Regions from separate parts of the Vibrio sp. QJM3NY_26 genome, predicted to be linked through region 1. Evidence: riboswitches for the same ligand, from Rfam matches in the RefSeq annotation. Region 1 holds a riboswitch; the other holds the start of a gene.

What was found. A riboswitch is a leader RNA that binds a small molecule or an ion and turns the genes downstream of it on or off. The one in region 1 is predicted to bind cyclic di-GMP.
Region 2: it holds a riboswitch for cyclic di-GMP, as region 1 does, so the genes downstream of both, gbpA (N-acetylglucosamine-binding protein GbpA) here and AC3CH4_RS09975 (TfoX/Sxy family DNA transformation protein) in region 1, are expected to answer to the same signal.

The regions. Positions count from the first base shown of each region.
Region 1 is NZ_CM173515.1:2,262,800-2,277,762, reverse strand. It holds gene glgA (glycogen synthase GlgA) at 1-485, shown strand, start outside; gene AC3CH4_RS09990 (alpha/beta fold hydrolase) at 771-1,568, shown strand; gene AC3CH4_RS09985 (putative signal transducing protein) at 1,717-2,034, opposite strand; gene AC3CH4_RS09980 (TVP38/TMEM64 family protein) at 2,088-2,768, opposite strand; gene AC3CH4_RS09975 (TfoX/Sxy family DNA transformation protein) at 2,904-3,494, opposite strand; cyclic di-GMP riboswitch class I at 3,622-3,707, opposite strand; gene purR (HTH-type transcriptional repressor PurR) at 3,878-4,882, opposite strand; gene torD (molecular chaperone TorD) at 5,199-5,846, opposite strand; gene torR (two-component system response regulator TorR) at 6,131-6,844, shown strand; gene elyC (envelope biogenesis factor ElyC) at 7,071-7,925, opposite strand; gene cmoM (tRNA uridine 5-oxyacetic acid(34) methyltransferase CmoM) at 8,041-8,826, shown strand; gene mukF (chromosome partition protein MukF) at 8,952-10,289, shown strand; gene mukE (chromosome partition protein MukE) at 10,270-11,076, shown strand; gene mukB (chromosome partition protein MukB) at 11,073-14,963, shown strand, end outside.
Region 2 is NZ_CM173516.1:137,321-152,283, forward strand. It holds gene AC3CH4_RS16105 (mechanosensitive ion channel family protein) at 1-184, shown strand, start outside; gene AC3CH4_RS16110 (mannose-1-phosphate guanylyltransferase/mannose-6-phosphate isomerase) at 272-1,801, shown strand; gene AC3CH4_RS16115 (phosphohexomutase domain-containing protein) at 1,824-3,248, shown strand; gene aroG (3-deoxy-7-phosphoheptulonate synthase AroG) at 3,370-4,422, opposite strand; gene AC3CH4_RS16125 (DUF3820 family protein) at 4,738-4,953, opposite strand; partial or broken gene AC3CH4_RS16130 (DUF3313 domain-containing protein) at 5,058-5,168, opposite strand; gene AC3CH4_RS16135 (XRE family transcriptional regulator) at 5,267-5,620, opposite strand; cyclic di-GMP riboswitch class I at 5,944-6,033, shown strand; gene gbpA (N-acetylglucosamine-binding protein GbpA) at 6,106-7,572, shown strand; gene cyoE (heme o synthase) at 7,684-8,658, opposite strand; gene AC3CH4_RS16150 (COX15/CtaA family protein) at 8,648-9,703, opposite strand; gene AC3CH4_RS16155 (hypothetical protein) at 9,792-10,400, opposite strand; gene AC3CH4_RS16160 (SURF1 family protein) at 10,393-11,226, opposite strand; gene AC3CH4_RS16165 (DUF2909 family protein) at 11,228-11,458, shown strand; gene AC3CH4_RS16170 (cytochrome c oxidase subunit 3) at 11,496-12,380, opposite strand; gene AC3CH4_RS16175 (cytochrome c oxidase assembly protein) at 12,419-13,048, opposite strand; gene ctaD (cytochrome c oxidase subunit I) at 13,060-14,721, opposite strand; gene coxB (cytochrome c oxidase subunit II) at 14,718-14,963, opposite strand, start outside.

The sequences.
Region 1 (14,963 bases):
AACAGTTTTTGAAAAACGATCTTCAGATCGTGATTGTCGGTACTGGTGATCCAGTTTTAGCGAGTCAGCTGAAAGAGCTGTCGGCACTTCACTCAGATAAGTTCTCGTTTGTAGAGGCGTATAATAATGAGCTTGCGCACTTAGTTGAAGCGGGTTCTGATTTCTTCTTGATGCCTTCGGAGTTCGAACCTTGTGGCTTAAACCAAATCTACAGCATGGCTTACGGTACGTTACCGATTGTTCGCTCTGTGGGCGGTTTAAAAGACAGTGTGAATGATTACGATCAGGATCCCGAGATAGCGACCGGCTTTGCTTTTGAAGAGCCAACACCGCAAGCGTTACTGGCAGTATTGCATCGTTCATTACTACTTTATGCACAAAACCCCGCTGAAATTAAGCGTGTTCAACTTTACGCTATGCAACAAGATTTTAGTTGGGAAGATGCGGCAAAAGAATACCTTACGATGTACCATTCTGCATTTTAACGTGCTGAATTAGCTGTAAAATAAGCTGATGTATAACAACTGAACTTAATAGTAGAAGGCGCTCTGATAGTAGAGTGCCTTTTTGTTTTCTGGTCAGATCACATCACGTTTAGGAAGACAAAACTTGCAAACTCATTTTAGTCAGGTAGAAAAGGTGGGGTAGGTATTCACATGACTAATGTTAGGTTTGACACTATTATCACTTAAATTTCTTGATTGCGTGATATCCTTAGCCATCGCCTTGTGATGAGGCAGAGCTCCATTCCAATAATTAAAGCGATAGGTATGTCTGAGAGTTTACTATTTCATAAAACATTTACTCACCCTACGAGCGATGAGTGGGTTGTATTTGTGCATGGCGCAGGAGGCAGTTCCTCCATCTGGTTTAAGCAGATCAAAGCGTATAAACAGCACTTCAACTTGCTTCTCATTGATTTGAGAGGGCATGGTAAATCAGACAACATCCTCAAAGGGCTGATTTCGAATCGTTATACGTTCAAATCGGTGACGCTTGATATTCTTAAGGTGTTAGACCATCTGAAAATCCGTTCTGCACACTTTGTAGGTATGTCTTTGGGCACGATTATTGTCCGTAATGTCGCAGAGCTAGCGGCTGGCCGTGTGCGTTCAATGGTACTGGGTGGTGCCGTGACTAAACTCAACACTCGCTCTCAAGTCTTAATCAAGTTGGGTAACTTGAGTAAGCACATCATTCCTTATATGTGGTTATACAGCCTTTTTGCTTACGTTGTGATGCCACAAAAAAGCCAAAAAGAATCACGTCACCTGTTTATCCGCGAAGCCAAAAAACTGTGCCAGAAAGAGTTCAAGCGCTGGTTTATCCTCACGGCTGATGTAAACCCATTGATGAAATACTTCAAAGACCGAGAGTTGCCGATTCCAACTTTGTATTTGATGGGCGAGCGAGACTACATGTTCATCAAGCCAGTAAAAGAAATGGTAGAGGCGCATAAGTCGAGCGAGCTAGTAGAAATTCCGAATTGTGGACACGTATGTAACGTAGAAAACCCTGAAGAATTCAATCAACGATCTATCGCTTTTATTCAAAAGCAAATTCAGTGATTATCTCGATTCTTCACCAGAACAGACGCTCGAATAGAATTGAGACAAAAACGGGAAGCTAATTTTAGCTTCCCGTTTTTATTTGGAGGAGGTATCTGACCGAGTGGTTATAAAAGGCCGTTGGAGCCACTTTACCTTTCAAAACCTGCTATTCAGGTGAAGCAGCACCGCACTGCCAACAAGAACCAAATTGTGCTTCGTTGACTTCATGACATTCTCCGCAACGCCACTCTTCATAAATGATTGAATCTTGCTGTTTCTGGTAGTCATTAACAACTGCCCAGGCTTTGCTCGCCAATTCTGGCTCATATAACCATACGTAGGGGTCAGTTTCTTCGGTAAATGGGATTTCCCCTTTCAAACCGAATAACCCTTCACCACGGACTTCACACGCAATATTCACACTTTCTAGTAATCCACGGATGATGTGGGCTTCTGTCGGATTCGATGCACTGAAGATTTTCATTGAGATAGAACCTTATCTGGCTATATGCGTTATTAAGCTATTATAGGTATACGTTATTCAGCCACAGGTGCTGAGCGAAATTTATTCATCAACCATTTAGCAATGATTGGGAATACACCCAGTAAGGCAAATGACAATAGTACTGAAGGGGACACGATACCCGAAAGTGAATCAATTTCCGCGAGTTGAGTACCAGCATTCAAGAAAACGGCAGTACCCGGTAACATTCCTATTTGACTTGTAATGTAATAGCGACTCACAGACATCGGTGTTAGACCCATCAACAGATTGATAAGGAAAAATGGGAATACAGGAATCAGACGCAGAGAAAACAAGTAAAATGCTCCGTCTTTTTCAACGCCCTTGTTAATCGTTGCTAATTTGTCACCAAATTTGGTTTGGATCCAGTCACGTAAAAGGTAGCGGCTACTTAGAAATGCGAGGGTTGCACCAATGGCACTGGCGAAAGAGACCAGCAGCAAACTATTCCAGAAACCAAATAGCGCAGCTCCTAACAGGGTCACAACAGCAGCACCAGGAATTGAGAAAGCAGTAATCATTACATACGCGACAAAATAGATAGCAGCGGCAGCAATGAAGTTGCTATCAATGTAGTCATTTAAAACGGCTTGTTGGGCCTTGGCATTTTCAAGCGTTAGGTATTGGCCGAAATTGACGCCTAACAAGACGATGGTTACGACCAACACAATACCCAATATCATTTTCTTACTCATTGATACTTCCTCTAAATTTTCAATGTATACCATTAGTATAGACAGACAGGCAAAGCATAGATTAACTTTCAGCAGATATAAAAAAAGCCGCAGTAAATGCGGCTTAGTTATGTATATAGTTTTTCACTTACAATGTTAATTGACGCGATTGATAAGCTCTTCACGACGCTGCTGCGGTATAACAGACCAATGTGTGCCATTGATCGCGCCTTCTAGCGCCCAAAGTAGTTCAATACTGACAGAAGACGCATGTGATTCTTTGATGGCGTTAAATGCGTTTACAGAGCCAGATTCATATAAACGTTCTACGGAATCGATCCCTGCTTTTTTCAACATACGCTCAGTGGCGAGTCGAAGGTTGGGCAGATCTTTGAGTCGAGTAGGCTTAGCTGAAGATTGCTCAGCTTTTTCTTCTTTAGCAAAACCCAGAGACGTCGTTGCAAGCTGCAAGATTTTCTCTTGGTCTTGCCACAGGCCTTCGGGTAAAGCGAAATATTTAGTAACGACAGGGAAACCACGTTTTTTGTAGACGTACGGTTGAAAGCCTTGTTGTTCGAACTGTTTCGTTGTGCATTTGTCTGCTCGTATGTGCAGCTGGTCATTTACAACCAGAGCAAACATAGTGTCATCAGCAAAAAGACCGAAGCCACCAAACATCGAGCGTGATTTTATTTTTCCTAGGGATTCAAATAATTTCATTGAATCCTTTAGTATCGGTTTATCCATGTTATTTATCTCGGTGTATTTGAACTACGCCACCAAATAAGCAGGTCCGAGAGATTAGCAAAATGTTGCAATTAAATTGTCAATTAGCCGTAAATTACTAAATTATTAGTAGTTACTGCATTTTGCCATCGGTAACCCCGCTACCATACCAACGAGTGGTTTAGGCCGGAAGCTTTGCGTCTCACTCTTTCAAGTGATTTGCCCTGTGCGTGACTGATTGAATAGAATAAAGTTTTTGTTGAATGAGGCTCACACTTGTTATTTCAAAATGTGATATTGCTTCAATTAATGATCTTTCCAGTATGATACCAGGTTCATTCATGTTGTTGATAAAAAAAGCGCACCTAAAGGTGCGCTTAATTATATTAAACTGAATTTATCAATTAATTTAACGTTTTAACTGTGCTTCGCTCAACAATTTCAGGGTGCATTTCGAACACACGCTTTTCATGGTCTTTATCTTTAATGCGTTCTAACAAAATTTCGAAAGCGTTCTTACCAACACGACGTTTGGGTTGGTGAACCGTTGTTAACGGTGGAGAGAAGTATTCAGCCAACTCGATGTTGTCATAGCCGATCACTGAAATATCTTCAGGGATACGAATTCCTTTCTCTTGCAATCTGCTCATTAGGCCGAGTGCCATTGTGTCGTTAAAACAGAATACGGCCGTTGGGCGATCTACCATCTTAATGATTTTCTCTGCAGCAAGAACCGCAGTATCACACTCGAAGTTACCTTCAATGATCATGTTATCATCGGTAGCAATCTTAGCTTCGTTGAGTGCGCGTTTGTAACCCGCGATGCGTTCAACACATGCCGCTTTGTCTAAGTGGCCACTTAAACAAGCAATCTTGGAGTGACCGTGCTCAATGAGGTATTTGGTCGCTAGGTAACCACCTTCCTCAGAGTTGTCGATGATCTTATCTGCTTGAGAACTCTCAGGGCCCCAATCCATAATCACTTTAGGAATGTCAGCGTGACGGTCTAACATGCCTCTTAGCTCTTCAGTTAGGTCAGAACACATAACTAAGATGCCATCTACACGTTTCTCTGCAAGCATTCGAATGTAGTCACGTTGCTTCTCATAGATACCGCCCGTATTACACAGAATCAAAGTGTAACCTTGACGGTAGCAGTAGCTTTCAACACCATCGATAACTTCAGAGAAGAATAGGTTAGTTGATTGAGTAACTAGCATGCCGATAGTGCGGGTTGTATTGCACTTCAAACTACGAGCAACGGCACTTGGTGCATAGTTCAGTTCGTCTACGGCTTTATTTACTTTTTCTTGCGTCGCTTCTGCAACAAAGCGAGTTTTGTTGATTACGTGAGAAACGGTTGTTGTTGATACGCCTGCTAAGCGAGCGACATCTTTTATAGTGGCCATGGTTTTATCCTATTAGAAGCTACTTTCCCAAAGTACGGAATGAAGTAGCCGTTAAGCTACCTAACTAAGAGCTTAAATTTGTAGGGCTCTTTGGGTACTAAAGTGCTAAAAAACAAAAAACCGCTATTGAGCGGCTTGTCTTAACACCGAAATGCTCAAAACTATAATAAGCATAGCATTTCGTGAATGTTTCATATTTTATCGTTTGCGGTCACAATTTTAGACTGACTAGAAATTACTCGCAATAAAATTCACCCGGAAATCCGGGTGAATTGTCACATTCTTCTGAATTTATTTAACGAGTCATCCAATAAGCTTATTCACCAGCGAGGTATTGGGTGTCCAATTTACAGAATGCAAGTAGCAGAGATGAGACTGATGCGTAGAAACCGAATTCGTCAACGTCATGACATTTAACGTTGAACTTTGGTACCCAAGTAAGAAGTTGTTGCTCGATAAATTGCTGTTGAACAATGAACGATTTCTCTAGCTCTTCTTCAAGTTCCGTTTCATTAGAACGGATGATCAAGTTGCCAAGGAAGTCGAGTGCGATAGCGATGTGGTCAGCTGGTTCTTTTAGGTCTTGGTTCACCACTAAGTTGTGCTTGGCCATGATCTCTTCCATATCTTTTGCTGGCTTATCATTCAAAAGGCCAGTCTCACCGATATACATAGAAGCGTAAGGAAGTGCGCCATGCTTATCTGTTTTTAAGAATAAGTCACAGAAGTCAGCAGACAATTCTAGTTGAGCATCCTCACGCGTTTGTAGGCGGTTTAGCGCATCCACTAGGCTATCGATCGCCGGCTTTAGTGTTTCATTTTCGCCTAAACCAGTTAGGAAAGAACGAATTTCAACAGAGTGGTAGTGATCGAGTTCTTCTTGAGTGAGCTCTTTAGCGAATAAGCTTGATAGCCACCAGTATATTTCTGCTCTTTGCTCGTTGAACGCTTTCGTATCTTTCATTTCTTAGATCCTGATTTAGTCTTGTGGTGTTACTTATATGCATCTTGAAGTTACTTGTGCAAAGCACACCAAGGCTGAATAACAAGGTTATTTGCGAAACGCAAAGTTACTCGTTAGTAGTAATGCCTATATTGAATTGCGATGGACGATAAATAGCAAGGTTTAAGATTGTCTTGTATCAAAAAAGATCCATGTTTCTGGCTTTTATCTTGTGTACCACTAGAATTGTTACGAGTTATGAATAGAATAGTCACTGAAACTATTAAATAAGAAAAGTGGTGTAGATGAGCTATCACGTATTAGTCGTAGAAGATGATGTGGTAACCCGCAGTAAACTGGTCGGATACTTCCAGAACGAAGGTTACACAGTAAGCGAAGCGGAAAGCGGCGCTCAAATGAGAAACGTGTTAGAAGATAATAACGTTGACCTCATTATGCTGGACATCAACTTACCAGGCGAAGATGGATTGATGCTAACTCGCGAATTACGCAGTCAATCAGACATTGGAATTATTTTAGTTACTGGACGCACGGATAGCATCGACAAAATCGTTGGCCTTGAAATGGGCGCTGACGATTACGTTACTAAACCCTTCGAACTTCGCGAGTTATTGGTTCGAGTTAAAAACCTACTTTGGCGCATTTCTGCCGCTCGTAAAACAGCAGCAGGTAAGGTTGAAGAGACTGAAGACGAATCTGTGGTTCGTTTTGGTGAGTGGACGTTTGATATCCCTCGTCGTGCGCTAAGCAAAAACGGCGAACCGGTAAAACTGACTAAAGCTGAATATGAACTGTTGGTTGCGCTCTCTTCTTACCCTAACCAGGTATTAAGTCGTGAACGCATTCTGAATATGATCAGCCACCGAGTGGATGCTCCAAACGATCGAACTATCGACGTGTTAATCCGTCGTATGCGTGCGAAGATGGAGTTTGACCCTAAGAATCCACAAATTTTTGTAACGGTTCACGGTGAAGGTTACATGTTCGCTGGTGATTGATTTCCTTTAGGAATGACTAATCAACAACGATATTTAAACGTAAAAAGCCGAGACATCATTGATGTCTCGGCTTTTTTATTGTTTAGCTTTTACTGTTTACGAACTGGAAACCTGCAAATTACTTGGTTAATCAGTTTTGCCTATCTGGTCGAGTCTACAGATAAAACTATGTTTACAGGTAAGATTATGTCTACTGATAAGATCCAGTTTACTTATTCGGTTGAGTTTATTGAGGCTGCGCCGCAGAAATACCACCGTCATCTTCAACTAAGCGAGATGTTTCAGGAACAACAATGGGTTCTTCAACGGTGTCATTACTTGTATCAAGCCAATCACGCAGGCTTTGCCACATCAACCCCATTGTTTCGTGCCAGTAACGCTCAGTTTGTTCAAGGTAAAGAGCTTTGGGCATGTACTTATTCCAAGGTTCAACAATCCCTTCTTGTGCAAGGTAGTTGGTTGGTGCTGGTAATGGCCTCATGCCGGCAGCATGGAATTCATTCAATGCGCGAGTCATATGGCTAGCGGAAGTTACCAGTACCATTCTTTTATTTTTAACGAACGCAGCGGCTTGGCGGGCTTCTTCCCAAGTGTCTTTTGCTGTTTCAAGCAGAATGATATCGGGCTTTGAGACACCTAGTGCCAACGCAACTTTGGCCATCATTCTAGCATTGCTCACTTCAGTGCCTGCGCCATAGCCCGACAAAATGAGTTTTGCACCAGGGTAAAGGCGTAGAATACGAATCCCTTCACTTAAACGCATTAGACCGGTGCGACTAAGCTCTGATGTTGGTGGGATTTGGTCGTCTACGACGTGACCACTTCCGAGAACCATCACGTAATCGATGGTTTCATCGACAGGTAAAAAAGCGGTGTGTTGCCTTTCCATTGGCATTAAAAGTTGATTAGAAACTGGCTGGAAAGCGATGAGGAAAATACCACAGAGGGCTGAAAGGGTGATTAGGCAACCCGTCTTCCTTTTGGTAGTAAACATCACTAGGGCTAAACCCAGAAAAGCGAGAATTAACATTGCTGGCAGTGGCATCAGTAACGAAGACACTACTTTTTTCAGCTCAAACATATCCGAATAGTCCGAAAAAACATCACTTAGTAGTAAAAAGAGACATCGCCTCTTTATTCCTGAAATTCCTGTGACAGAATAGCAGGCACGATAGGACATAATAACTCAAGTAGCCGTGACTGAAGACCGTAATTTCGACGATATTGCCCACAAATTTGCAAAAAACATTTACGGCTCTGACAAAGGAGAGATCCGTCAGATCATCGTATGGGAAGATTTAGAACAAGCTTTGAGCAAATTTGAGCAATCAGCTTCGCCGCTGCATGTGCTTGATGCTGGAGGCGGCCTTGCGCAGATGTCGCAAAAAATTGCGTCGCTTGGGCATAACGTTTCTCTTTGCGACCTCTCTTCTGAAATGCTGAAGCTAGCAGAAGAAAGTATCAGCGAAGCGGGTTTGTTAGATCAGTATCGATTCATCCATTCTCCGGTACAAAAAGTCGCAGAACATCTCGATGAGAAAGTCGATTTTTTGATGTTTCATGCCGTAATGGAATGGCTCGCAGATCCTAAAGAGGCGCTTGATTTATTGTTGGAGCAAGTAAACCCCGGTGGCGTTGCTTCGATAATGTTTTACAACCACCACGGATTAGTCCTGAAAAATGTGATTTGTGGCAACATTCCTCATGTATTGAATGGGATGCCACATCGAAAACGGTTTAAGCTGCAACCACAAAAAGGCTTGAAGCCAGAAGAGGTTTACCAATGGATAGAAGACGCCGGTCTAGAAATCTGTGGTAAATCAGGCATTCGCTCTTTCAGTGACTACATAGGTAATATGGAGTACATGGGCGATTACCAATTTGAAGATGTATTGGAACTAGAAAAACAGCTATGTCGCCAAGAGCCATATCTGTCGCTAGGCCGTTATATTCACGTTTGGGCTCAAAAACCTGCGCAATAACTGCGGTGAATGTGGTAAAAGAAGCCACAACATGCGCTATGCAATTGTAACAAGCCCGCGTCATAAAGAAATAGGCGTCATATCTAATACGTTCGATATGACGAAGAACAGTAACAGGAACCACAATGAGTGAAATGACTCAAACTGCCGAAGAGCAGCCAATTGATGAGTTGGTGGGCTGGGTCAAGCAGCATGATTTTTCATTAAACTTGCCACCAGAGCGCTTAGCATTTTTGATTGCTATCGCAGTACTAAGCAATGAAAGGTTCGATGAAGAGTTGGGCGAAGGTGAACTGCACGATGCATTTACCATTGTCACTCGCCTGTTTGAAGATACTGGCGAAGCGTCTGCGTTTCGTGCCAACAATGCCATCAATGAGCTAGTTAAACAGAAGTTGATCAGCCGCTTTACCAGTGAAATCACCGATGGTGCGAGCATCTACCGCTTATCACCGTTGGCCGTTGGTATCTCTGATTATTACTTACGTCACCGTCAGTTCTCTAAATTAAAACTGTCTATTCAGCTTTCTATGGTTGCCGATGAGATGGCAAAAGCCATTGAAGCTGCGCAGAAGGGCGGAACTCCGGGGCATTGGAAAAAGAACGTTTACGGCGTGCTCAAATATTCAGTTGGTGAAATTTTCGATCAGATTGATCTTAACCAACGTGTTATGGATGAGCAGCAACAAACCGTTAAGCAGCAAATTGCCGATCTTTTAAATAAGGACTGGCGAGAAGCGATTAATAACTGTGAAGCTTTGCTATCAGAAACTTCTGCGACGCTAAAAGAATTGCAAGATACCTTGCAAGCGGCCGGTGACGAACTGCAAACCCAGATCCTCGATATTCAAGAAATTGTGTACGGTGACGATGAACTCGAGTTCGTAGGCGAAACCTTGTTTGGTTTGCAAATGAAACTCGATCGAATCACAAGTTGGGGCCAACAGGCGATCGACTTATGGATCGGTTATGACCGTCACGTGCATAAGTTTATCCGTACCGCGATTGATATGGATAAAAACCGTGCCTTTAGCCAACGCTTGCGTCAGTCGGTTACCGACTACTTTGATGCGCCTTGGCTACTGACCTATGCCGATGCTGAAAAGCTGACCGATCTTCGTGATGAAGCGCTCGTGCTTCGTGATGATGAAGTGATGGGACAAGCGCCAATCGACGTTGAGTACGAAGAATTTGAGCAAGTGAATGATCTGCTTTCAGAACGAATTGCAGAGATGTTAAAAGCTCACAAACAGCAAGGCGCGCCAATTGACCTTGGCCTTGTGCTACGCGATTACCTCGCAGCACACCCTCGCACACACCATTTTGATTTAGCCAGAATTGTTGTCGACCAAGCCGTGCGCTTAGGTTACTCAGAGTCTGACTATCAGGCTATTCAGCCGGATTGGCAGGCAATCAATGATTTCGGTGCAAAGGTACAAGCAAATGTCATTAACAAGTACTGATGATTACATGCCAGAGAAACTGGTAAAAGCGATAGCGAACCCGTTGTTCCCTGCGCTAGATAGCATGCTGCGTTCAGGTAAGCATGTTTCAACCGAAGACCTAGACAACCACACGTTGCTTTCTGATTTTGAAGTGGAACTTCAGCATTTTTACCAACGCTACAATACGGAACTGGTAAAAGCGCCGGAGGGTTTCTTCTACCTGCGTCCGCGTTCTACGTCTCTGATTGGCCGTAGTGTGTTGTCTGAGCTAGACATGCTGGTTGGTAAGGTGTTGTGTTTCTTATACCTAAGCCCAGAACGTCTTGCTCATGAAGGTATCTTCACCAATCAAGAACTGTTTGATGAATTGATGTCGTTAGCGGATGAGAAAAAGCTCATGAAGCTAGCAACGAACCGCGCATCTGGTTCTGACTTAGACAAAGAAAAGCTCTTTGAAAAAGTACGTACTTCTTTGCGTCGTTTACGCCGTATCGGCATGCTGATTGCGATTGGTGAAACCGGCAAGTTCCGTATCAGCGAAGCGGTATTCCGCTTTGGCGCTGACGTTCGTGTTGGCGACGATATGAAAGAAGCGCAATTACGTCTTATCCGTGATGGTGAAGCTGTGGTTCATACCCAAGAACCTAACCAAGGCAGCTTGTTGAATGAAGAACAAGCAGAAGCGGTATCAGAACTAGAAGCAGATGTAGACGAAAACGGTCAACAAGACATTTTTAACGATCAAGCTGACTTTGACTTAGAGTCGAACGATGGTGAACAAACAAAAGTAGAAGGTGAAGCATGATTGAAAGAGGCAAGTATCAATCATTAACCATGATCAATTGGAACGGCTTCTTTGCTCGCACTTTTGATATTGATGGATTGGTTACAACGCTTTCTGGCGGTAACGGTGCAGGTAAGTCGACCACAATGGCGGCATTCATCACAGCATTAATCCCTGACCAAAGCCTTCTCCATTTCCGTAACACAACGGAAGCGGGCAGTTCACAGTCATCTCGTGATAAAGGCCTTTACGGCAAGCTTCAGCCGGGCGCATGTTATGCGGCGCTAGATGTGGTGAACTCTCGTAACCAACGCCTATTGTTTGCAGTAAAACTGCAGCAAGTAGCGGGTCGTGATAAGAAAGTAGACATCAAACCGTTCGTAATCCAAGGCCTTCCAAGCCATGTAAAACCAACGGATGTGTTGATTCAGAACGTTTCAGACAGCCATGCTCGCGTATGTCAGTTAAACGACGTAAAAGCGGCGGTTGCACAATACGAAGGCGCGCACTTTAAAGCGTTTTCTTCGATTGTTGATTACCACTCACAGATGTTTGAATACGGTGTAGTACCGAAGAAATTGCGTAACAGCAGCGACCGTTCTAAGTTCTACCGCTTAATTGAAGCATCACTTTACGGTGGTATTTCTAGTGCGATTACGCGTTCTCTGCGTGATTACCTTCTACCGCAAAATGGTGGCGTGAAGAAAGCATTCCAAGACATGGAATCAGCACTACGCGAAAACCGCATGACGCTAGAAGCGATCAAAACGACTCAGTCGGATCGTGACTTGTTCAAGCACTTGATCACGGAGTCTACGAACTACGTGGCAGCAGATTACATGCGCCATGCCAACGATCGTCGCAACAAGCTTGATCAAACTATGAAGTTCCGTGGTGAACTATTTGGTTCTCGCGAAACCTTGCTTGATCAAAACAACTTGTTGAACCGCGTTCAAGAAGAGCTTGAGCTGTTGGTCGATCAAGAATCGGCACTAGAGCAAGATTATCAAGCGGCTTCGGATCATCTTCAATTGGTTCAAACTGCACTGCGTCAGCAAGAGAAAATTGCTCGCTACAGTGAAGATTTAGAAGAGCTTAATGAGCGTCTCGAAGAGCAGATTATGGTGGTTGAAGAAGCTCAAGAACGAGTACTTCTTGCTGAAGAGCAGGCAACCATTACTGAAGAAGAAGTGGATAGCCTGAAAACTCAGCTTGCTGACTACCAACAAGCGTTGGATGTTCAGCAGACTCGTGCGCTTCAATACCAGCAAGCGGTTCAAGCATTAGAGAAAACGAAGCAGCTACTTGGTGATGAGTCTATTACTGCAGAAAGCGCATTAACTCTGGTTTCTGAGCTAAAAGCACAAGAAGAATCAAGTACTCAAACTCTACTGGCGACGAAACATAAGCTCGACATGTCTTCTGCTGCCTCTGCACAGTTCGACAAAGCGCTGTCTTTGGTTAAGAGCATTGTTGGCGATGTTGAGCGTAAAGATGCGTCTCACAGTGCTAAACAAGCCCTAGAAAAAGGCCGCAATGCCAAACACGTTGTTGAAAATGAACAACAGTGGCGTGCTCAGCACCGCGATATAGCTCGTGATGTAGCACAGCAGCGTCAAGCAAAAGAGCTTGCGATCGAATATCAAAAACAACATAACGTTTCGCTGACTGACGAAGCGGTTTTCGATGAAGAACGCGAACGTCATACCATGCAGATCGAGTCTCTAGAGTACGCTCAAGAAGAACTGCGTGAAGCGAAGAGTGAGCAACGTCGTGTACAACTAAACTACGACCAAGAGATTCAGAAGCTTGAATCAATTGCTCCGGCGTGGATTACAGCTAACGATGCACTTGAAGCGCTAAGAGACCAAACAGAAGCTGAGCTAGAAGACAGCCAAGCAGTGATGACTCAAATGCAGCAAGTGCTTGAAGACGAAAAGTCTCAAGCAGTAGCAAAAGATCAGCTAGCCACTCGCCGCGCTGAACTTGAGCAAGAAATTGAGCGTTTAGCATCTCCAGGTGGTTCAAACGATCCTCGTTTGAAAGGTTTAGCGGATACGCTTGGTGGCGTTCTGCTTTCTGAAATATATGACGACATTACCATTGGTGATGCACCGTATTTCAGTGCGATGTACGGTCCTGCTCGTCATGCGATTGTGGTCTCTGATCTTGATGGTATTAAAGAGAAGCTGGTGGATCTTGATGATTGTCCAGATGACCTTTACATCCTTGAAGGTGATGTCGACGCATTTGATGACAGCTCATTCAATGCTGATGAGTTAGAGGGCGCGGTGTGTGTTCAGCTGAACGATCGCCAAATGCGTTACTCTCGTTTCCCTGAGATCCCGCTATTTGGACGTGCGGCTCGTGAACAACGTTTAGAGAAATTGCGTGAAGAGCGTGATGTTGTTGTGGAAAACCACGCGAAAGCGGCGTTTGATGCACAAAAGCTGAATCGCCTATACCAAGCATTCAATAGTTTTGTTGCTAAGCACCTACACGTTGCGTTTAACGCTGACCCTGAACAGGCACTAGTGTCTATTCGTGACAAGCGTAACCAGATTGTACGTTCTTTGGCTGAATTAAATTCTAAAGAGCAACAGCAACGTAGTCAGCTACTACAAAGCAAGCAGGCATTAGGTGCGCTAGACAAATTAGCACCAATGGTTCGTATTTTAGAAGACGAAACATTGGCTGAACGCCTAGCTGAATTAGAAGCGCAACTAGAGCGCTTGAGCGAAGCTAAGTCGTACTTGAACAACCATGGCAAGGCACTGGCGTCTTTAGAGCAGATCGTTTCTGCACTAGACGCAGACCCTGAACAGTTCGAGACACTAGAAGCACAATACCAACAAGCTGACCAAGCTCTACAAAGCCTGAAAGGTAAAGTGTTTGCTCTGTCTGACTTGATTGAACGTCGTCACTACTTTGCCTATGCGGATTCTGTTGATCTTCTAAACAAGAGCAGCGAACTGAGCGAGCAATTAAAAGCGAAATTGGTTCAAGCTGAACAAGCTCGAACGAAAGGCCGTGATGGCTTGAAACAAGCTCGTGAACAGATGAACCAGTACAACCAAGTATTGGCAGCACTGAAGAGCTCACATCAAGCGAAGCAAGAAACGGTTCAAGAGTTCAAACAAGAGCTACAAGAGTTTGGCGTAAATGCTGATGAAGGCGCTGAAGAACGTGCTGTACGTCGTCGCGATGAACTGCACGAACGTCTGCATACTTCTCGTGGGCGTAAGAGCGAATACGAGCGTACGATTACATCAACTGAACTTGAGATGAAAGCACTGGCCAAGCGTCTTAAGAAAGTTCAGAAAGAGTACACAGAGCTTCGTACCTTCGTAGTTGCAGCAAAAGCAGGCTGGTGTTCAGTACTTCGTTTAGCTCGTGAGAATGACGTTGAACGTCGTTTACACAAGCGTGAACTGGCTTACCTAACGGCGGGCGAACTTCGCTCAATGTCAGACAAGTCATTGGGTGCGCTACGTCTGGCTGTCGCTGACAATGACGACTTACGCGATTCGCTGCGTCTCTCTGAAGACAACGCGCATCCAGAACGTAAGGTTTTGTTCTACATTGCGGTTTACCAACACCTTCGCGAGCGTATTCGCCAGGATATTATTCGTACGGATGATCCGGTTGAAGCTATCGAAGAGATGGAAGTTGAGCTAGCTCGACTAACAGAAGAATTGACGCAGCGTGAAAATCGCCTGGCAATCAGCTCTGAGTCCGTAGCAAGTATCATCAAGAAAACGATTCAGCGCGAGCAGAACCGTATTCGAATGCTGAACCAAGGTTTGTCTAACATTTACTTTGGTCAGGTTAAAGGCGTACGTCTGAACGTTAAGATCCGTGAAAGCCACGAGATCTTGCTATCAGGGCTAGCGACTCAACAAGAGCAA
Region 2 (14,963 bases), on a different replicon from region 1:
ACAGGTTCTGGCGATTATTCATAAACACAATGCAGACATCGCGTTCCCCACACAGACACTCAAGATTGACCCTCAAGACTTTTCTAATGTTCAAGGTCATAACAGCGTTCAGAGCCTAGGTGATAATCAGAATGTTAGCGATCCCAAAGATATGTTGAACTCTCCTACGGAAGGTCATCGATAGTCAGCATCCTTCTTGGTTATCGATAAGTAATAAGCGTGAAGCGTGGTAATATGATGGCAGTATTCTAATGCACACAATTACCACTCTATGATTTTACCTGTCATCCTAGCTGGCGGCTCTGGAAGCCGCCTCTGGCCACTGTCTCGAGAGCTCTATCCTAAGCAATTCCTGAATATTGCTGGCGAACAGTCGATGCTTCAGCAGACACTTCAACGCCTGCAAGGTATCAACGCACACCTAACGGATAGCAGCTGCGATGCGCCATTCATCATCTGTAATGAAGAGCATCGTTTTATCGCTGCTGAACAAATTCGCTCAGCTAACGTCCTGCACAGTGGCATTCTGTTAGAACCTGTCGGTAGAAATACTGCGCCAGCCATCGCACTTGCAGCCTTGCAAGCTTTGACCAAATCTCATGAGACTAAAAGAGAAGCGGCTGACCCAATCTTATTAGTGCTTGCTGCCGACCATCACATCGCTAAAACCTCTGAATTTCAACAATCGATTAACCGTGGTGTTGATTACGCAAAACAAGGCAAACTGGTGACATTCGGTATAACCCCAAATGCTCCAGAGACTGGCTATGGCTACATCAAACAAGGGCAACCTCTTATCTCTAGCCTACAACTAGAAACCAACATTACAGACCAACCAACCCATTATGCTTACGACATTGAGTGCTTTGTAGAAAAGCCCGATAAAGCAACCGCAGAAGCATACATCCGCTCAGAACAGTACCTATGGAACAGTGGCATGTTCATGTTTAAGGCATCACGCTATCTTGAAGAACTCGCCGAACACCACCCCGATATATTAGCGGCTTGTAAACTCGCTCTTGCAAAGCAAAATACCGACCTCGACTTTATCCGTATCGACGCTGAAGCATTCAAAAGTAGCCCAAGCGATTCCATCGATTATGCCGTGATGGAGAAAACCTCGCACGCAGCTGTGATCCCGATGGATGTCGGTTGGAATGATATTGGCTCATGGTCTGCTATCTGGGATGTAAGCGACAAAGATGAGCATAACAACGTCATTGAAGGTGACGTGTTAACCGTCGACTCTCAACACAACTACATCCATGCTGAAAACAAGCTAGTTGCTACTGTCGGTGTCGATAACCTGATTATTGTCGAGACCAAAGACGCCATATTAGTCGCAGATAAAGACAAGGTTCAGGGTGTAAAATCGATTGTTAGTCAACTAAGTCAAGCAGGTCGAACGGAGCATATTCATCATCGTGAGGTATTGAGGCCTTGGGGTAAATACGATGTGATTGATTTAGGAAAGCGAGACAAAGTTAAGCGTATCACTGTAAAAGCGGGTCATCAGCTTTCACTACAGATGCATTATCATAGAGCGGAACATTGGGTAGTAGTAGCTGGCACTGCGAAGGTGACCAACGATGAGAAAACCTATCTCGTCGAAGAAGATCAATCGACTTACATCCCTTTAGGTCACATCCACAGCTTAGAGAACCCTGGCGAGACACCTCTTGAAATGATTGAAGTTCAAACCGGCAGCCATTTAAGTGAAGACGATATCATTCGATATCAAGACAGCTATGGGCGAGATGTTCGAAGCGAACAAGCTTCTTCGTCTCAGAACAAAAAATAGAAATAGAAGTGACTTCAATCAAATGAAACCAACATTAGATCTTAGCTGCTTTAAGAACAACGACATTCGCGGCATCATTGGTAGCCAAATCAATGAGCCGTTTGCCTATCTGCTCGGTAAGGCATTTGGCGAATACGTCCTATCCACGACACCTGAAACTTCATTAGATGGCTTGGCTCAAGTGGTGATTGGTCGAGATAACCGAGAAACCTCCCTTTCATTACAACAAGCCATGACCAAAGGCTTAATCGAGTCTGGGATAGCCGTCATAGACCTAGGTATGACTGGCACTGAAGAAGTCTACTTTGCGACTCGTCACCTAAAAGCGATTGGCGGAATACAAATCACAGCCAGCCATAACCCAATCAATTACAACGGAATGAAATTGGTCGGTGCTGATGCTAGCCCCATCAGTAAAAACAGTGGTTTAGATAAAATCAAACGACGTATTAAAGTACTGAATCAAGAGCTGAACACCGATTTGCCGATCTTTCATGTTCAATCAAATAACTCAGGCATATCGACCAGTATTCTCGCTCCCTATGTAGACCACCTGCTCTCCTACATAACACCTTCTAAACTTTCACCAATGAAGATTGTGGTTAACGCAGGAAACGGTGTTGCAGGACATGTCATTGATGCTTTAGAGAAGAAATTTAACGAACTCAGTGCCCCTATCACCTTCATCAAGGTTCACCATACTCCTGAAGGAAACTTCCCTAATGGCATTCCCAACCCATTGATCAAAAACAACCAAATAGCGACTCAAGATGCAGTCTTAGAGCATTCTGCCGACCTTGGCATTGCGTGGGATGGTGATTTTGACCGTTGTTTTTTCTTTGACGAAAATGGCAACTACATTGAGGGTTACTATATTGTCGGGTTGCTCGCTGAAGCATTTTTGTTAAAAGAGCCTAACGCCACAGTGTTGCACGATATGCGTATGACATGGAACACGATTGAAGTCGCCAATAAGCTTGATGGGAAGGCTGTTGCAGTCAAAGCTGGGCATGCGCTCATCAAAGAGAAGATGCGAGAATTAAACGCTGTGTACGGTGGTGAAATGAGTGCGCACCATTATTTTCGTGATTTTGGATACTGCGATTCAGGAATGATTCCTTGGCTACTGGTTATTGAATTGATGTCGAAAACCCAAAAATCTCTTCACCAATTGACCAGCGCAAGTATGGATAGATTCCCTTCTTCCGGAGAGATAAATCGCAGAGTTTCAGACTCAGAACAAGTCATGGCTTATGTGTTGTCGCACTATCAAGTTGATGCTGTTGATATCGATCACACAGACGGGCTCAGCATGAATATGGGGACATGGCGCTTCAACTTACGAAAGTCCAATACAGAGCCGTTGATACGCCTCAACGTGGAAACCAAGCAAGATAGAACTTTACTGTCACTTAAAGTCGACGAGCTACTGTCTTTTTTCATTTAAGAATACAAAGCACTTCCAGTTTTTAACTAATTTTCAACTAAGAGTCACAAAAAAGCCCTTACTAGCGATTGCTAATAAGGGCTTTGAATTTTCAGTCGCTTAGTCGCTGACTGTAATTAGTTTACTTGTTGCGACGAGCTTCAACAGCATCTGCCAGTTGGCGAAGTACTGTTTCAGTATCTTCCCAACCAATACAAGCATCGGTAATAGACTGACCGTATGTCGCTGCTTTGCCGTCAACCAAGTCTTGGCGACCTTCAACAAGGTGAGATTCAATCATCACACCAAAAATAGCTTTATCACCACCTGAAATCTGTGCACTTACGTCATCAGATACGTTAATTTGGCGTTTAAACTGCTTAGAGCTATTCGCATGGCTGAAATCAATCATCACCTTCTCTGGAAGACCTGAAGCTTTTAGTTCTTCCTTAATCTTGCTTACATGCTCTTCACTGTAGTTTGGCTCTTTACCACCACGTAGGATGATATGGCAATCAGGGTTACCTGCAGTTTCAATGATAGCGGAGTGACCGTACTTAGTTACAGACAAAAAGTGGTGAGAAGCACTCGCTGAACGAATCGCGTCGGTTGCGATCTTAATGTTGCCATCAGTACCATTCTTAAAGCCTACAGGGCAAGAAATACCTGAAGCAAGTTCACGGTGAACCTGAGATTCAGTCGTACGTGCGCCAATTGCGCCCCAGCTGATTAAGTCAGCAACGTATTGAGGCGTGATCATATCTAGGAATTCACTTGCCGTCGGCATTCCCATATCAGTTAGGTCAAGCAGTAGCTTACGTCCTAGACGAAGACCATCGTTTAGCTTGAACGTATCGTTCATGTACGGGTCATTGATTAGGCCTTTCCAACCAACAGTTGTACGTGGCTTTTCAAAGTAAACACGCATTACGATTTCAAGGTTATCGCCTAGTTCATCACGTAACACTTTCAAGCGTTTGCCATATTCAAGTGCAGCTTCTGTGTCATGAATAGAACATGGGCCAACGATAACAAGTAAGCGGTCGTCGCTATCTTCTAAAATATTATGAATCGCTTTACGGCTTTCAAAGGTTGTAGAAGAAGCAATTTCTGTCGCTGGAAACTTTTCTAAAACAGCAACAGGTGGTAATAACTCTTTTACTTTGTTAATTCTTACATCATCAGTCTGAAACATCGCTTACTTCTTCCTTTTTTCTATCCTTGAGCTGAATGTACGTTGTCTCACGTAACTTTCTTTCAGCACTAATCTTCTTGTTCCTTGTAACTTAACTAGTAAAAACTCTAGTTTCAATCACTAATTGAAAATAAACGCAATTTTTTTTGTGTTTTATATTAGAAACACCCTGTACAACATTATTTACACGCTATCGATTGCGTAATTTCAAGGAAGACAAGAGCAGCTATTCTTCAAGCTTCAGCATACATGTAGCATTGTGTAGCACTTGAAAACAAAAAAAGCTCACGTGATTAACGCAAGCTCTCTATTCAACTACATTCTTTTCAATGGTTTGACAACGCTATCAAGCCCTTCAATTTTCAGAGCAAGGCACAATTTTAATAAGTCACCTAGCTCACCAGAGGGGAACCCTTTTTTGTCGAACCACAGCAAATATTCTTCAGGCAAGTCAATCAACGTACGACCAGCGTATTTACCAAATGGCATTTGCATTCTAGCAAGTTTAATCAGGTTCTCTTTCTCTAGCATTACAGGCTCTTTCTAAGCGTCATCGATGTTCTGTAGAGTATCACCTAAACGTTCAACCCAATAGTTGATCGCATCTTTGGCATCACCAAGCGAGTCAATCATGGTTGAAAATCTTCATAACTGGTGAATTTAGTTGCGGTTTTAATTGGGCCGCCTGCACAACCAAACAAAAAGATGCTGGTTGCAACAAGCAAGAGAAATTTTAAAGGTTTCATAGCGCACTTAGATTAAATTCAATATTTCAACCAAGTATGCCATACCCTAAGTGAAAGGATTGTAGAAAAGGAGTTAAAAATCAAAGCTGGATCTAAAATTAATCATGCTGAACGGTGTGTGCATACTCTACGATTACTTGATTTCCTTCGATGTAAGCATTTTGAATTTCACCATCAACACTCATTCTACTTTTCAAATAAACGACTTTAGGCCCTGACTTGTTACCTTCTTTAAGCGAAGGAAACACATTCCTAGGTTCTAAGTGAAGTAAGCGACAAAAGTGGATAATGAAAGACATAGTCAATGCTGTCTCCCCTCTTAGCACTCTTGAGAAATCAAGCTGGTTCATGCCTAGCTTCTTCGAAAACTCCATCTGCGTAATTCGCATTCGCGACTTTTGTGACATCCACGTTTGATACAACGCATCTCTGTCTTGCTCTGTAAATTCCATACCGACTCCTTTATATAATTCGTACCAATCAATTGTCCGGCTTTTCATACACAGCATGTCAGCGTTCGGTTAGTGGAAACCAAAGGTTTGGTTTTGATATGCGCTCAATCGGTGTAAGGAACAAAGAATAATAACCATTAATCATTCACAGAAACAATTAGAGCAATTACTTTCTTTATTTATATCAATTGTTTATATGTTACCTAGGAATACATATGGCAAGTTAATTTGTATTAAGAATTATAAGTTCGAGATTAGCATTCCACATTTAAATCTATTGTGTCGCATTTATAAAAGCTGTTGGCTACATTTCGTTTGCTCAAACTCACTTCTGGCAAACTATTTGAAAGAATAGGACGCAAAGCCACCGGTCTGTCGACATATATTCTGTCTATGATAGCGGGGCCGCCACTTAATAGAATTTAAGTGTAAATGCATGCCGGAGTGTTCTCTTTTTTGTCGGCCAAATACAGTAAGGACAAATAATGAAACAACTCCCAAAAAAATCGCTCATCGCGCTATCGCTACTTAGCGTCAGTGGAGCAAGCTTCGGTCACGGTTATGTCTCGGCATACGATAATGGCGTAGCAGAAAGCCGTGTCGCGTTGTGTAAATTCCCAGCGAGTGATACACAACAAAAAAACACAGGCTGTGGTGGTATTCAATATGAACCACAAAGTGTAGAAGGCCCTGAGGGCTTTCCTGAAAGCGGCCCTGCCGATGGAAAAATCGCTAGTGCACAATCTTCTTTAGCGGCAGCGCTAGACGAGCAAACCGCAGACCGCTGGGTTAAGCGCCCTATCAAATCTGGATCTCAGTACTTTGAGTGGACGTTCACAGCGAACCACAAAACCCGTGATTGGAAATATTACATTACTCAACCAGATTGGAACCCAAACCAACCTTTGGCACGCAGTTCTTTTGATTTAACGCCATTCTGCGTCGTTGAAGGCAATATGGAACAACCACCGATGCAAGTCAGCCACTTGTGTAATGTACCAGAGCGTGAAGGTTATCAAGTGATCCTTGCGGTATGGGATGTGGGTGACACTGCTGCGGCTTTCTACAATGTTATCGATGTGAAGTTTGATGGCGACGGCCCTGTTATCCCGGATTGGGATCAAGGCGGTCAAATCAACCCAACGCAAAACCTGAATGTAGGTGACGCTGTTTACACTCGCGTATTCGACCAATCTGGTGAGAACGCTTCATACAGTACAGAGCTAGTGATTGAGAACAACGAACAAGGTAAAGCAAACAACTGGTCTTACGCGCTTGCTTCGAAGATCAATCAAGAGCAAACGCAAATCCAAGCGGGCCAGTTAAACGATCAAAACGATTTCGCGCCAGTGTACGGCACGAACCCTGTTTATCTAAAATCAGGTTCAGGCTTTAAGAGCGTAGAAATCGGATACAAGATTGATACTCCAGAGCCAGATCATGAGCTAGAAGTCACAGGCTTAGAGTCTGAGTACATTATTGATGAAAACCAGCCGACACAGCTTGATCTTACTCTTGCAGCAACAGGCGATATTCAAGCTGAATTGACTGTGTACAACCATCATCGTGAAGCACTTGCATCTCAGAAATCTAAGTTATCAGACGGACAAGTTGAAGATGTTCAACTCACTCTATCTAAGTCGGAAGCTGGCCACCACATGCTTGTGGTCGTGACGAAAGATGACCAAGGTAACTTGGTGGATCAGAACACGCTTGATTTCCACCTAATGGACGAGCAAACACCTCCACCAGCAGGCGATTATGACTTCATATTCCCAGAAAGCATTGAGTCTTACACAGCAGGAACAAAGGTTCTGAGCAGCGACGGCGGCGTTTATCAGTGTAAAGAGTTCCCATACTCTGGTTACTGTGTTCAATGGGCTCCAACAGCAACTCAGTACGAACCAGGTGTCGGTTCACACTGGCAAAGTGCTTGGAACAAAGTGGACTAAGTACTCGCTAGATACTTACTTTGTATTAAGTGAGTTTTAGTCATCAACCAAACAAAAACGGATGCCCAAAGCATCCGTTTTCTTGTTCAGTAAAAGTAGAAACGCCAGTTGTTAAAGTAGATAGTGGTCTGCCAACAGAGCAACAAACAAGGTCATGAGATGATAGATGGAGAACTTGAATGTCTTCATCGCCATGTTGGGTTCATCACGATATTTTAAAACCCACGCGTGATAGACAAACCCACCGTTTAGTACCAAAGACGCGCTCAGGTATATCCAACTACTCATCCCAACTAATACTGGAAGCACACATACGATGCTTAGCAGCAAGGTATAGAGCAGAATCGATGTTTTGGTGTAGGCAATACCATGAGTCACAGGCAACATCGGAATGTTCACCTTAGCGTATTCATCACGACGATGAATCGCCAATGCCCAGAAGTGCGGAGGCGTCCAGATAAAGATGATCATCACCAACAACCAAGCGTTTGAATGCAGTTCATTGGTGACCGCCGTCCAGCCCAGTAGAGGTGGCATTGCGCCTGCGATCCCTGCAATCACAATGTTTTGCGGCGTCGCTCGCTTCAGATACATGGTATAAATCACTGCGTAACCTAATAAGCTTGCAAAGGTTAACCAAGCGGTCAGTTGATTGACCCACACCACTAACGTGGCAAACCCAAGTAAGCCGATACCCGCGGCAAAGCTGAACACACGTACACTACTCAGTTCACCGGATGGTAAAGGGCGTCGATTTGTTCGAGTCATTTGCCCATCAATCTTTTTGTCGATCAAGTGGTTGAATGCAGCTGCCGAACCTGCCATCAGCCCTATCCCAATCATCCCAAACACAGTTTGCTGTAAAGGCAATCCATTCGGCACGGCCAAACACATCCCAACCAATGCCGTCAGCAACATCAAAGCCACCACTTTCGGCTTGGTCAGCGTTAAATAAACTTTCCAAGTGGCTTTGTTTTTTGCAGCTATTTCGTTACTTAAAGCTGTGTCATTGTTGGCTGTTATCTTATGAATTAAGGATGCGTCTTGAACCACTACTTCATGTTGTGTTGACGTTCTACTGACCATGATTACCTCCTTGTAATACACTGTTTTTCACCAAGCTCTGACTTGGTTTGTGTTGCCACACGACAAAATTGGTTACAACCATGCTGATGAGCAACATCGCTGCGACTAGGTTATGCAAAACCGCGACTGAGATTGGCAGGTGAAACCATACATTACTGATCCCAAGGCTGATTTGAGTAAACAGGACTATTGCGACAATCACGCTCAGCTTTTGGTGAGGCGCTTGGCCAAATTTCCATAGCTGGTACACGATCATCAGCACCGTTAACGTCGCCACAATAGCCCCGAACCTGTGCATGACATGGATGGTAAGTCTTGCGGGATATTCCAACACTCCAAACTCATAGTTATCATGACCGTGTTGAGCAAAATCGAAGGCATTCTTGAAATCTAAATAGCTTGTCCAGTTCCCTTCACAGATAGGTAATTGGGTACACACCAGAGCGGCATAATTAGACGATGTCCAGCCACCAAGCAGTATCTGCCCAACCACAATGAGTAATCCGAATAGTGCCGAGACTTTAAGTGGTGAAGAATAGGTAGCCTCACCAAAACGGCTTTGGAATTGAGACAAACGACAGTAGAGCAGACATAACAGTGACAGCAACGTGAAGCCCCCCATCAAATGCGCCATAACCACAACGGGCATCAACTTGAGAGTCACCGTCCACATTCCAAGCAAAGCCTGAAATATCACGGTTGCAGAGATAAGTAACGGAAGACCAGCAGCTGTTATATTCTTTTTAATACACCAAGCAACAACGACAAAGATAAGCAGCCCTAATGTTCCTGCAAAGTAGCGATGGATCATCTCTATCCAAGCTTTGTCTGCTTCGAGAGCTCGTTCTGGAAATTGTAGATTGGCTTGATTAACGGCTTGGGTATTCGAGGGAACGGTGATCTTTCCATAGCACCCAGGCCAGTCAGGACAGCCGAGGCCAGCATCAGACAAACGGGTATAAGCGCCGAGCACAATCACGGTAAGGGTTAACAAGATAGTTAATCTCATCATGTGCATGAGTAAATCAGGGGCTTTATTCTGCATCGTTTATCTCCCTATACTTGTTCCCTTTTCGCTAACAACACTCAGCATTAACGCAATATGCTAAAGATCATCAACTCAAGCTGATTAACTACCCAACTCGTGACAGCTTGAGTAGCTTTCTTAAATCATGAATCATGCCTTTAGATTGGCTGACTAGCTGCGAAGGATCAGAAACACGTTTGTATTCCATAACCAATTGCCCGAGTGGGTCAATTATGACAATGGAAGCAGGTGCAAACTCGTTACTTAATTGATCACCACCAGCTAAAAACGACAAATCAGGCTTGTTGAGCGAACCCGACAACGAGTTACCTTCTGAGACGAAAACAACGGCGGTCACGCGCTCTTTGTTTTTCCCTAACGCTAAGTAGCTTTGATTCAAATAATGAAGCTGTTGTTCACACAAGCTTTCGCACTCCATCGGTGCGATATAACCCACTAACCAACCCTCTCCAGCCATGGGTACCGTTACGCCAAAATCCGCTAGCGTGACTCTTGGTTCTACCAATTCGCCTGAGTTAGTGACACCTGACGTATACCAATTCTGGTCCAACACAGTTTTGGCGATAAGCGCAGGCAAAGCGAAAATTAGAACAAGTCCGATTAATACCAAACGTCCCTTAGTACGACGGCTTCTAAGCTCAGCCATGTTTGCCTCGGTACTTTCCCTGTTCACTCGTGCTTGAGACTTATCCATCTTTGTTCTCCGTGATAGGTGTCGCTTTTAGGTACCTATAGCCAATTAACAACATCAAAAACAAAAGTACCGCTGCCATTACAAACCATTGAAATGAGTAACCGAAGTGCTTCTCAGATTTCATTGCCGTCGGTCGCCATAACAACTCATAAGGCCACGATTCTAAGCTTTGCGGTTGGAAGACAAAGGGTAAAACGGCTTGTCCTGTGTACTCTGATAACGCTGTTATGTTGATGTTTTGAATTCTTTTAGGCGTTGTGTTTTCTAAACCCAGCTCATGACTTAGAGGATTCACTGAACGAGTGTACAAACGCCCTGACATATTGGTTGGTAGTGTTATGTTTCCTAGTTGTGGAAGCTCTCTTCTGTCATTACTTGCCGCAACGAACCCCAGATCGATCAATAACTGCTTTTCGGCCACTAAAGACTCGTTTTCATCTTTAAAGCGAACCTCACCCAACATGTAAATCACATACCCCACCGCTCCTTGGTTAACCTGATTGTCTAACAAGACCACTAAACCACTTGGTGTTTCCAATTCCACATCAACCTTCAAACCATTTAAAGACAGCTGTTCAGATGCACCTTGCGCTTGTATACGCGAGTCCTTCCATTCAGAGATAACCGCATCCAATGACCTCGGCGATTGCTGCGCTCTTTCTGATAGCTGTTGTTCATAACGTAGTTTCTCGTTACCTCTGTCTAACTGCCACAAACCCAACTTGATTAAAATGCCGACTGAAACCACAGTTAAAACAACCGCTATCCAAAAACCTTTACTGCGGAACTTGTGTTCATCATCAATCAATCGGCTTGGAGTTATCACTATGGCGTCATCTACCTTTGTGTTGTTGTTTAAAATTGTATTGGTCGCTTTGCTATTTTTTATCGCTTTCAACCTGATGAAAGGGCTAATCCAAATCGCCTCAGGTAAACACAATGGCAAAAGACTGAGTCACTTCTTGGGTCGTCGAGTCATGTGGTCAGCCGTTGTCGTGCTGCTGTTATTACTGGCGTTAGGTTCAGGAATGATAACTCCCAACCCTCGCCCTTATTAAGCCCATACAAACCTAACAGCTAGACCGATATATTTCGTTAGAGCACATAAACAAACACAAACAGACCTAACCAAACCACATCAACAAAGTGCCAATACCAACTGCCCGCTTGGAACGCAAAGTGGTCTTTCGGAGTGAAGTGGTCCTTCGCAACTCTCGCCAGTAACACAATCAAAAAAATCGTTCCTAAACACACATGCAAACCATGGAATCCGGTCAGTAAGAAGAAGGTGTTGCCATAGATACCGGATTGAAGCGTCAGCCCCATCTCTTGATACGCGTGAAGGTACTCTTCAACTTGGAAGAATAGGAAGAAGCCAGCCAGAACAATGGTTATCTCCAACCACACGATCAAAGCCATACGCTTATTTTGTTCAAGACTGATATGTGCCATGTGCAGCGTCACAGAGGAAAGCAGCAGGATAATGGTGTTCTTAAGCGGGATACCTTGCCAAGGCATTGCTTGCGTCGTCACACCATCTGGAGTGATGGTCAGCGGCCATATCGACTGAAACATCGGCCACAGCACTTCGTGAGTCATAGCATTGTTACCTGCGCCACCAATCCATGGCACAGAAATCATCCGAGCGTAGAAAAGCGCGCCAAAGAAAGCGCCGAAGAACATGATTTCAGAGAAAATAAACCAACTCATGCCCTGTCTAAAGGATCGAGATATTTGCTCAGAATAGAGCCCATTTAATGATTCTGTGATGACGTTGCTAAACCAACCGGCAAGCATATACAGCAGCACACCAAAGCCAACGAACAGCACTACTTTCCCAAACACACCACCAGCAGAGTTGGTCTCCATGTGTTGCACCGTTAAGCCCGCGCCAACTGCGACAAGAAACAGAGCAATAGCCCCGACCAGCGGCCAGTGACTTTGATGTGGAACGAAATAAACTTCCTTTTTAGAACTCATCGCTCAACTCCTTATGTTGATACTGGTTCTGTAAATCCCTAGTTACTTGCGAGCACGTTAGGCTCAGGCTTACTTGCCTCTCCACTCACCTGACTCGTGATGTTAAACAACGTGTAAGAGAGCGTAAGCGTATGTATCGATTCTGGAATATCGGGCTCAATGTAAAATATTAATCCCATTTCGGCACTTTTGTGCCCCTCTAATGGTTGCTGATTGAAACAGAAGCACTCCATCTTGTTAAAGTAAGTTGCCCCCATACCTGGAGAAACCGATGGTACAGCTTGGCCAACCAATGAAGATCCAGAAAGATTTTTGGCAATGTAGTTAGTCTGGACCACCTCACCGGGGTGAACCTCTAAAACACGAATTTCGGGCGAAAATTGCCAAGGCATATCTGGCTTAATGTGCGACATGAACTCCACTCGAACAGTACGAGAGTAGTCAGGCTGCATTCCTTGAGGTTGAACCACAGATACGCTATTAGTCTTGCCATTAATCCCCAAAGCATCACACATCACATCGTAGAGCGGCACCAAAGCAAAGCCGAAACCAAACATCGCAACCACACTCAAAACTAAATAACCTGTCAACTTCTTAGTCGATCGTTTGTTAGTCGGGTGCTTTGGCTGCTGCTTCTCTTGATTTAGGTCGCTTTGTTTATCACTCATGGCTCTTCCCTCTAATCAACTTTAGGTGGATGAGTAAAGGTGTGGTGAGGGGCAGGGCTAGGAACAGTCCACTCTAGACCTTCAGCTCGGTCCCAAGGCTTGCTTGGCGCAGTCTCCCCGCCTCTGACACACTTGATAACTAACCATAAGAAGATCAACTGAGACAAACCAAAGGCAAAGCCACCTATCGACACGACTTGGTTAACATCAGCAAACTGAATCGCATAATCCGGTATACGACGCGGCATTCCGGCTAACCCTAAAAAGTGCATTGGGAAAAACAACACATTGACCGATACTACCGATGTCCAGAAATGCCACAGACTGAGCTTGTGGTCGTACATATGCCCTGTCCATTTCGGCAACCAATAATAGGCGGCGGCCATAATTGAGAACACAGCACCTGTCACCAGAACATAGTGGAAGTGAGCCACAACAAAGTAGGTATCGTGGTATTGGAAATCGGCAGGTACGATAGCGAGCATCAATCCAGATAGCCCACCAATCGTGAATAGAACGATAAAGGCAATAGCAAACAGCATTGGTGTTTCAAAGGTCAAAGCACCCCGCCACATCGTCGCCACCCAGTTAAACACCTTCACTCCCGTAGGCACGGCTATCAACATGGTGCAATACATGAAGAAAAGCTCGGCAAATACTGGCATACCCGTGGTGAACATGTGGTGCGCCCACACTAAGAATGACAGCAGTGCGATACTGCATGTTGCGTACACCATCGAGTGATAACCAAATAAACGCTTGCCACTGAATGCCGGGATTATCGCAGAGACAATACCAAAAGACGGTAAAATCATGATGTATACTTCAGGGTGTCCAAAGAACCAGAATATATGCTGGAACATCACCGGATCCCCGCCACCAGCGGCATCAAAGAAGCTCGTCCCAAAGTATTTGTCGGTCAGCACCATGGTAACCGCACCCGCGAGAACGGGCATCACGGCTATCAGCAAGAAAGCAGTAATTAACCATGTCCATACGAACATCGGTAGCTTGAACCAAGTCATGCCCGGCGCGCGCATGTTCACTATGGTTACGATGACGTTAATCGCCCCCATGATCGAACTTATCCCCATAATATGAACTGAGAACACAAACAATGCCGTACTGTCTGGGCCATAAGTTGTCGAGAGCGGCGCATAAAATGTCCAACCAAAGCTCGGGCCGCCTCCCTCAGTAAACAAAGAACCAATTAAGATCAAGAAAGCAAAAGGTAGAATCCAGAAACTGAGATTGTTCATTCTCGGCAGCGCCATGTCTGGAGCGCCGATCATCATTGGGATCATCCAGTTAGCCAAACCTGTGAATGCAGGCATCACGGCGCCGAATACCATGATTAAACCATGGACTGTAGTCATCTGATTGAAGAAATCTGGCTCAACAAGTTGTAACCCGGGTTGGAATAGCTCAGCACGGATCACCATTGCCATGGCACCACCCGTTAAGAACATCGCAAAACTGAACCACAGATAAAGTGTACCGATGTCTTTATGATTGGTTGAGTAAAGCCAACGAGCCCAGCCTTTAGGTGCCGCATGTGAGTCGTTATCGTCAACAGGCAAATCATCATTGCCCAGCGTACCTTCCGCAGAATGGCTCAGAACTTGGTCTTCTGCAGGAGCCGATTTCACCGGCTTATTGATTGGTGAACTCATAACTGCCCCTTAGCATCGTTTTGTGCTTCATCCGTTGAGCCTTGTTCGTCAGCTGCTTGGCCTCCGCCTTCTTGCTTGGCTTTATAAGCGTTTACATCTGAAGCCTGAACAATGTCACCCGTATCATTACCCCAAGCGTTTCGTTGGTAGGTCACTACCGCTGCGATCTCTTTCTCGGTTAATTGATTATCAAATGCCTGCATTGCGGTGCCTCCGCGACCATAAACAATGGTATCGATATG